Regions from separate parts of the Paenibacillus xinjiangensis genome, predicted to be linked through region 1. Evidence: riboswitches for the same ligand, from Rfam matches in the RefSeq annotation. Region 1 holds a riboswitch; each other region holds the start of a gene.

The links. A riboswitch is a leader RNA that binds a small molecule or an ion and turns the genes downstream of it on or off. The one in region 1 is predicted to bind thiamine pyrophosphate.
Region 2: another riboswitch for thiamine pyrophosphate. It lies ahead of thiM (hydroxyethylthiazole kinase); the one in region 1 lies ahead of thiC (phosphomethylpyrimidine synthase ThiC).
Region 3: another riboswitch for thiamine pyrophosphate. It lies ahead of AC6ESP_RS04045 (ABC transporter substrate-binding protein); the one in region 1 lies ahead of thiC (phosphomethylpyrimidine synthase ThiC).

The regions. Positions count from the first base shown of each region.
Region 1 covers NZ_JCAALS010000001.1:119,177-121,446, forward strand. Annotated here, with positions in the region: gene AC6ESP_RS00565 (glycosyltransferase family 4 protein) at 1-640, shown strand, start outside; TPP riboswitch at 688-794, shown strand; gene thiC (phosphomethylpyrimidine synthase ThiC) at 1,103-2,270, shown strand, end outside.
Region 2 covers NZ_JCAALS010000009.1:48,350-50,619, forward strand. Annotated here, with positions in the region: gene thiD (bifunctional hydroxymethylpyrimidine kinase/phosphomethylpyrimidine kinase) at 1-502, opposite strand, end outside; gene thiM (hydroxyethylthiazole kinase) at 499-1,263, opposite strand; TPP riboswitch at 1,354-1,452, opposite strand; gene AC6ESP_RS11000 (hypothetical protein) at 1,690-2,118, opposite strand.
Region 3 covers NZ_JCAALS010000003.1:24,143-26,412, forward strand. Annotated here, with positions in the region: gene AC6ESP_RS04040 (glycosyltransferase) at 1-837, opposite strand, end outside; TPP riboswitch at 1,044-1,156, shown strand; gene AC6ESP_RS04045 (ABC transporter substrate-binding protein) at 1,317-2,270, shown strand, end outside.

The DNA.
Region 1 (2,270 bases):
CTTCCCTTCCCAATTCACGGAGGAGGGAGCAGCCAAACGGAGCGCAGAACGTGAGCGCAAGGGCTTGAACGGGAGAAAAGTCGTTATTTTTATCGGCAGGCTTATTCCATTGAAGGGTGTGCATCATCTGCTCAGAATCGTCCCGAGGCTCGCTCGTATCCATCCCGATCTGCTTGTGGTTATCGTGGGAAGCCCCTTCTACGGCTCACATCGCTCAACGGCTTATTCCCGTAAGCTGCTGCAGCTAGGTAAAAAATGTCCAAGGAATGTGAAGTTCGTTCCTTATGTTCCTTATTCGGAGGTCCCTAACTGGTTCGCAGCTGCGGATATGGCGGTCGTGCCCTCTGGACAACGCGAAGCATTCGGGCTCGTGAATGTAGAGGCGATGGCATGCGGCTTGCCTGTCATTGCGACCAATGCAGGTGGGATGAAGGAAATTATTAGAGATGGTGAAACCGGGTTCTTAATCGATCATAGACGGATTGAGAGTCAGCTGGAGGAGAAGCTGCTCCTGCTGCTGAAGGATAAGCATCTGCGGCATTATATGGGACAGAAGAGTCGAGAGCGCGTCGAGCAGCATTTCTCATGGGAGCATACGGCAGACAGATGGCTGAGGGTGCTTCGGGAGAGCGGATTGTAGAGGGGGAATTTGACAATATAGCGATGGGGAAGCTATATTCATACTAGGAAATCCACTAGGGGCGCCTCCATGGGCTGAGATAAAGCTTAATTGCTTTGGTCCCTTTGAACCTGATCTGGGTTATGCCAGCGTAGGAAAGTGGAATCGTGCCCGCCTGCGCGTATGCCTGTACTCTTGCATTTATAGGGGGAGTATGGCCAATATTCGCTTCGTTCGCACTATTCAACCGCTCCTTCGCCGGAGCGGTTTTTTTATTAGTCTGCGGTTTAATGCGTACTGCAGCTGGAAGCCCTCTGAGCGAAGTGCAATGAGAATGCTCTCCCCTGTTCATTCTCTCTGCCGTTCATAGGGCTGCAGATGAGTAATGACAGGCGAGCACTTCTATTCGCGGAGCTTTTCTATGCTTACGCTGCTGCATACCTCCTAGTGGATTCTTACTATTCCATTAGGAGGTTTTTATTCATGTCCATCTTAACAACCCCATTGCCAGGAAGCCGCAAAGTCTATGTGAGAGGTGCAAGAGAGGATATTCAAGTGCCCATGCGTGAGATTGCACTAGAGCCGAGCCAAGGAAGAGATGGCCGTGTGGAGCTGAATGAGCCGATTCATGTGTATGACGCTAGCGGTCCATATACGGATAGTGCCTACGAGGCCAATGTAAGGCTTGGACTGCCGAAGCTTCGGAAGGGCTGGGTTGAAGAGCGCGGGGATGTCGAGGCTTATGACGGACGCACAGTCAAGCCGGAGGATAACGGATTCCTCTCCGCGGAAAAAGCACAGGAGCGGGGTGCTGAGCTGTTCCCGAACGTCGATCGTCCCCTTCGAGCGCTGGAGGGTGCGAATGTGACGCAGCTCCATTATGCCCGCCAAGGCATCCTTACCCCCGAGATGGAGTATATCGCTGTGCGTGAAGGGATGGATGCACAATTTATCCGCTCTGAGGTAGCAGCAGGCCGTGCGATTATACCATGTAATATTAATCATCCGGAGAGTGAGCCGATGATTATCGGCCGTCATTTTCACGTGAAGATCAATGCGAATATTGGCAATTCGGCAGTAGCTTCATCCATTGAGGAGGAAGTGGAAAAAATGACATGGGCAACGCGTTGGGGAGCCGACACGATCATGGATCTGTCCACAGGCAAGAACATTCATACGACGCGTGAATGGATCGTCCGCAATTCGCCTGTTCCCGTCGGCACCGTCCCCATCTATCAGGCGCTTGAGAAGGTAAATGGCAAGGCTGAGGATCTGAGCTGGGAAGTATTCCGCGACACGCTGATCGAGCAGGCGGAGCAGGGGGTTGATTATTTTACGATTCATGCAGGCGTGCTCCTGCGATATATACCTCTGACTGCTAGAAGGGTGACAGGCATCGTATCCAGAGGGGGCTCGATTATGGCAGCCTGGTGCCTTGCACATCATAAGGAAAACTTCCTGTATACGCATTTCGAAGAAATCTGTCTCACTATGAAAGCCTATGATGTATCCTTCTCACTTGGTGACGGACTGCGTCCAGGCTCAATAGCTGATGCGAATGATGAGGCGCAATTCGCCGAGCTGGACACGCTTGGTGAACTGACGAGGATCGCTTGGAAGCATGATGTTCAGGTTATGATTGAAGGTCCAG
Region 2 (2,270 bases), on a different contig from region 1:
CTCCAAGTTGCAAGATTCGGCTAGCTGCAAGCTCCACATCTGCATCGGTATGAATCGACATGCCAGCTAGCACTTCTGCCTCGGGAATATTAGGCGTAATAACGGCTGCGAGGGGGATCAGATGCTCCTTCAATGCCGCAATCGCCTCTTGCAGCAGCAAGGATGCTCCGCCTTTGGCTATCATCACCGGATCGATAATGAGCATAGGTGTACCATATTGGCGCAGTACTCTCGCTACTTCAGCAATAATGTCTGCCGAGAACAGCATGCCTGTTTTCACACAAGCAACTTGGAAATCAGACAGCACCGCTTCCATCTGGCTTGCAACACCATGGGCATCAATCGGATATACACCATGAACGCCTAACGTATTCTGTGCCGTTATCGCCGTTATTGCGGAGGTTCCGAACACCCCTAGCTCTTGAAATGTCTTCAGATCCGCCTGTATGCCCGCTCCTCCGCCACTATCTGAGCCCGCAATTGTCATCGCTACTCTAATCATGATTCGATTGCTCCTTCGCTTAATTGCGAGATGCCATTCAGCACCTGTACACCAAATTCGCCGATAGCCCTACTTCGCTCACCTGCATATTCACCCACACGCTTATAGAAAGCCATCACTTCGGATACGGCTGTATAGTAGTCTCCCCCAGACACCGCAGCTCCAGCACAGCATATGGCACTTAACAGACAGCCCGAGCCTGTAATGTTAGGCATACGTGCATCTCCGCCATGAATCTCAATATGCTGAATACCATCCGTTACTACATCTATCGCTCCTGTAACAGCAACGACACATTCATATCTAGCAGCTACGCTCTTAGCTAGACTAACCATGTCGGCGTTCCCTGTTCCGCTGTCGACTCCTTTGGCCTCCCAGGGTACCTCTGCGATAGCAGCCAGCTCTCCCGCATTACAGCGGATCACAGCCACCTTAACGTTGTCCAGCAAGATGCGTATCGTTTCTTTGCGATAGGTGGTTGCTCCTGCACCGACCGGATCCAGTACAACCGGAATCCCCTTCTCGTTCGCGCATTTGCCGGCCACAAGCATCGACTGTACCGTACGGCTATTCAAAGTGCCAATATTGAGCAGCAGCCCTGATGCAATGCCCGTCATTTCCTTGATCTCCTCGATTGCATCCGCCATAACCGGTGATGCTCCGACAGCCAGCAGACCATTGGCTACAAAATTAGCCGTGACATAGTTCGTTACACAGTGGATAAGCGGATTATTTTCTCGTATATGATGAATAGCAGTCATGGGTAGATTCCTCCTAATAGCGTGCTGATGTGTGGTGAAAATAAAAATACCCCTTCATAGAGAAGAGGTATAGAACCAGCGCCCGGTTTGGACACAATTTCGTTTACTCCCTACGCTAGTATGAACTAACAGGTTCAAAGGGTCAGGTTTTAACCTTCTCAATTCCGAAGAATCCCCCCGCAAACATTACATATTTAATTAATTATAGAATAGGCTGATCTAGAAGTTTCTATGTAAGAATAGCAGTATGTGTGTGCATGGTCAATTAGTATTCTATCTATCATTTTCGTATACGGCGCCTTTTGGTATTCCAAACCTTGATCCAGATACCCTTCTCATCATCCCGAAGAAATCGAATTCCCATGATGCTAAGAGGTGTCCAAATCTCACTATAATAGTAACGAGGCATATCTCATCTTTCCTTTATTATAAATTCCCAAGTTGCTGCTCATAGATGATTAACGCTCCGGCTTCCGACCAATACCCGGCGATATCACTTGAGGTTGCTTCATCTACAACGAAGACTGCGAACTTCGTTGTATGAACGACCTCAACTGAAATGTGATTCTTGTATGTTGTGGCTCCTGCTACCTCTACCCATACCCTCATCACTTCATCATAATAAAAGACAGATACCTTCTGATGGCTCTTCAAGCTCTTCGAATCAAACTCCAAAATGATCGTGACTGGTTTGCTGAAGTTCTCAGGGAAGTTTTTCAGGATCTCAAATACGGGACTCGCTAGAACCTCTTGATTCGTTAGAAGCTGCTCGGGATCTGGCACTTTCTTTATCGTTAATATCAGTTCTTTGTGAGCAGCGCCTGACGGAACAATGACTGTTATCGCATCTTCCAAGCTAACCTCTCCCTTTTTATCCACTGGAAGTGTTGTCGTGCCATTAGTGCAGCTATGGTCGAAAAACTTGGTATAGCTGCTCCGACCGAGCTTATCTATTTAACTATAAATCTATCTCCCACAAAAAAATACTCCCCATTCGGGGAGTATTT
Region 3 (2,270 bases), on a different contig from region 1:
GGTATCCTGCTTGTCGAAGGCTATCTTGAAAGCTTCAACAACGGCCTGAGGATTCTTGCGCAGCGTGTAGCTCTGGACATCATACATCGTCATAAAGAGGAATCGATCGGCTGGAAGGCTGAAGGTAGAGCGGGTAAGCTCAGGGGCGTAGCTAACCTCAATACCGTGCGGTATTGTAATGACAGGTACCGATGATTTGCGGCTGATGGATTCCGCTGCGAAGCTGCTGCATGTCCATACCTCCTGGACAAGCTTGAAGGCTGGAACGAATTCATCAGGGAAATCGGGCAGCTCCCAATGCCAATAGCCAATATTATACCGATTGTGGAATAACTCATTGCCGAAATGCTCCATAACAGGTGCCATATAGTCTGCGTTCATATGAAACACATTCGTATTGTATAGAGGCTTATCTATTTTCCTGGATGCCCAGCTCATGTCTGACATTCGAGTCGCAACCTTCAACGGGAAGTTGAGCATGCCAAAAGGGATGCCGGAGGTCTCGACAGACTTAGCTGCGAGCCTTGCAGATTCACCAATTCCCATCTCCGCATGAATGAAGCCTATGATATTCATTCCTTTGTCCCTGTTGGCATGCTCCTCAATAGGAAGGGGAAGGCTTTCTTTGGCAGGTCGTCTGCGTCGCCTCGCCGTAGCGGCGGCCCGTTGTCTTCTAGTGCTCCGCTTGCTCCGAAGCTTCCTTCTGCGGCGCAGCAGCTTGCTCTTGTTACGTTTTCTTAGCTTGCGTGTAATATGGGATGACCTTCGAGTCAGGCGCCTTGCGCTTTTTCTAGTGGTGGAGCGTTTGACTTTTTTTCGTCTGGCTATTCTCTTCATCTGTTCAATCCTCTCTGCCAGGGCCTGCCATGCCGTTAATGCTCCGAAGAGCGGATATGCACTTGACTACATCGTATTCAATCAAGCTCAATGGATAATGGACTAGAACCTACGTTGTATCAAAAACGGCTGATGACTAGTAAAGAGCAAACTAAGGGTATCTTTTTTATTGGTATTTGTTATAATGGAACTTATTGACGTAACCGAATAGTTCCGGGGAGCTGGTAGAAGACTGGCTGAGAGGGAATTCCATGACTAATTCCGACCCTTATACCTGATCTGGATAATGCCAGCGTAGGAATCGAAGAGCAGATGTGCTTATGGCTTTTATATAGAAGCACGAGAAGCAGACTTGTCGAACATGCCTATAGTAGGCGTCCTCCATTCCAGGAGGGCGCCTTTTTTGGTTGAATAGGGCAGCCTATTCAGATAACAGGAAGGAACTTCAGGTCATTAACAGCGGAGAGGGAGAGAGAAAGATGAAGAAGATTTGGAACAACAGGAGCACCAAGCCGTGGAGGCTAGCTATCGCCATTATGACTATCGTTATCTTCATTGCAGGCTGTGGCTCTACCAATCATGCACCAGAGAGCTCTGAATCTGGTACGCCATTAACGAAGGTGAAGGTGGTTCTGGATTGGACACCCAATACGAACCACACAGGTCTGTACGTAGCTCGTGACCAAGGCTTCTTCAAGGAGCAGGGGTTGGATATTGAGATTATTCAGCCAGGACAAGATGGAGCGGACAAAATGGTTGCCTCTGGCGGCGCAGAGTTCGGTGTCGGCTATCAGGAATCCCTTACGATGGCTCGTATTGCCGGCGTTCCAATCGTATCTATTGCTGCCGTAATTCAGCATAATACATCTGGATTCGCATCGCCGGTGGACAAGGGTATTGATTCTCCGAAGAAATTCGAAGGAAAAACATACGGCGGCTGGGGAGCTCCTGTAGAAGAGGCCGTCATTGCTTCCATTATGCAAGAGGAGCAGGCGGATGTATCCAAAGTCAATCTGATAAGTATTGGCGACACCGACTTTTTCTCAGCTGTGAAGCGCGACATTGATTTCGCATGGATCTATTATGCATGGACTGGCGTGGAAGCAGAGCTTCGGGGCGAGCCGATCAATATGGTTTATTTGACCGATTACAGTGACAAACTGGACTATTATACACCTGTACTTACAACAAGCGAGCAAATGATTGCCGATAAGCCTGAGATTGTCCAAGCGTTCGTTGCAGGAGCAGCAGCAGGATATGAATATGCTGTTGCAAATCCGGAGGATGCGGCAGAATTGCTGATTAAGGCTGAGCCGGATCTGAATGCCGAGCTCGTTCGTGCCAGCCAGAAGTGGTTAAGTCCTAAATATACAGATGATGCGCCGCGTTGGGGCGAGCAGAAGCTGGAAGTATGGGAGAATTACGCGAATTGG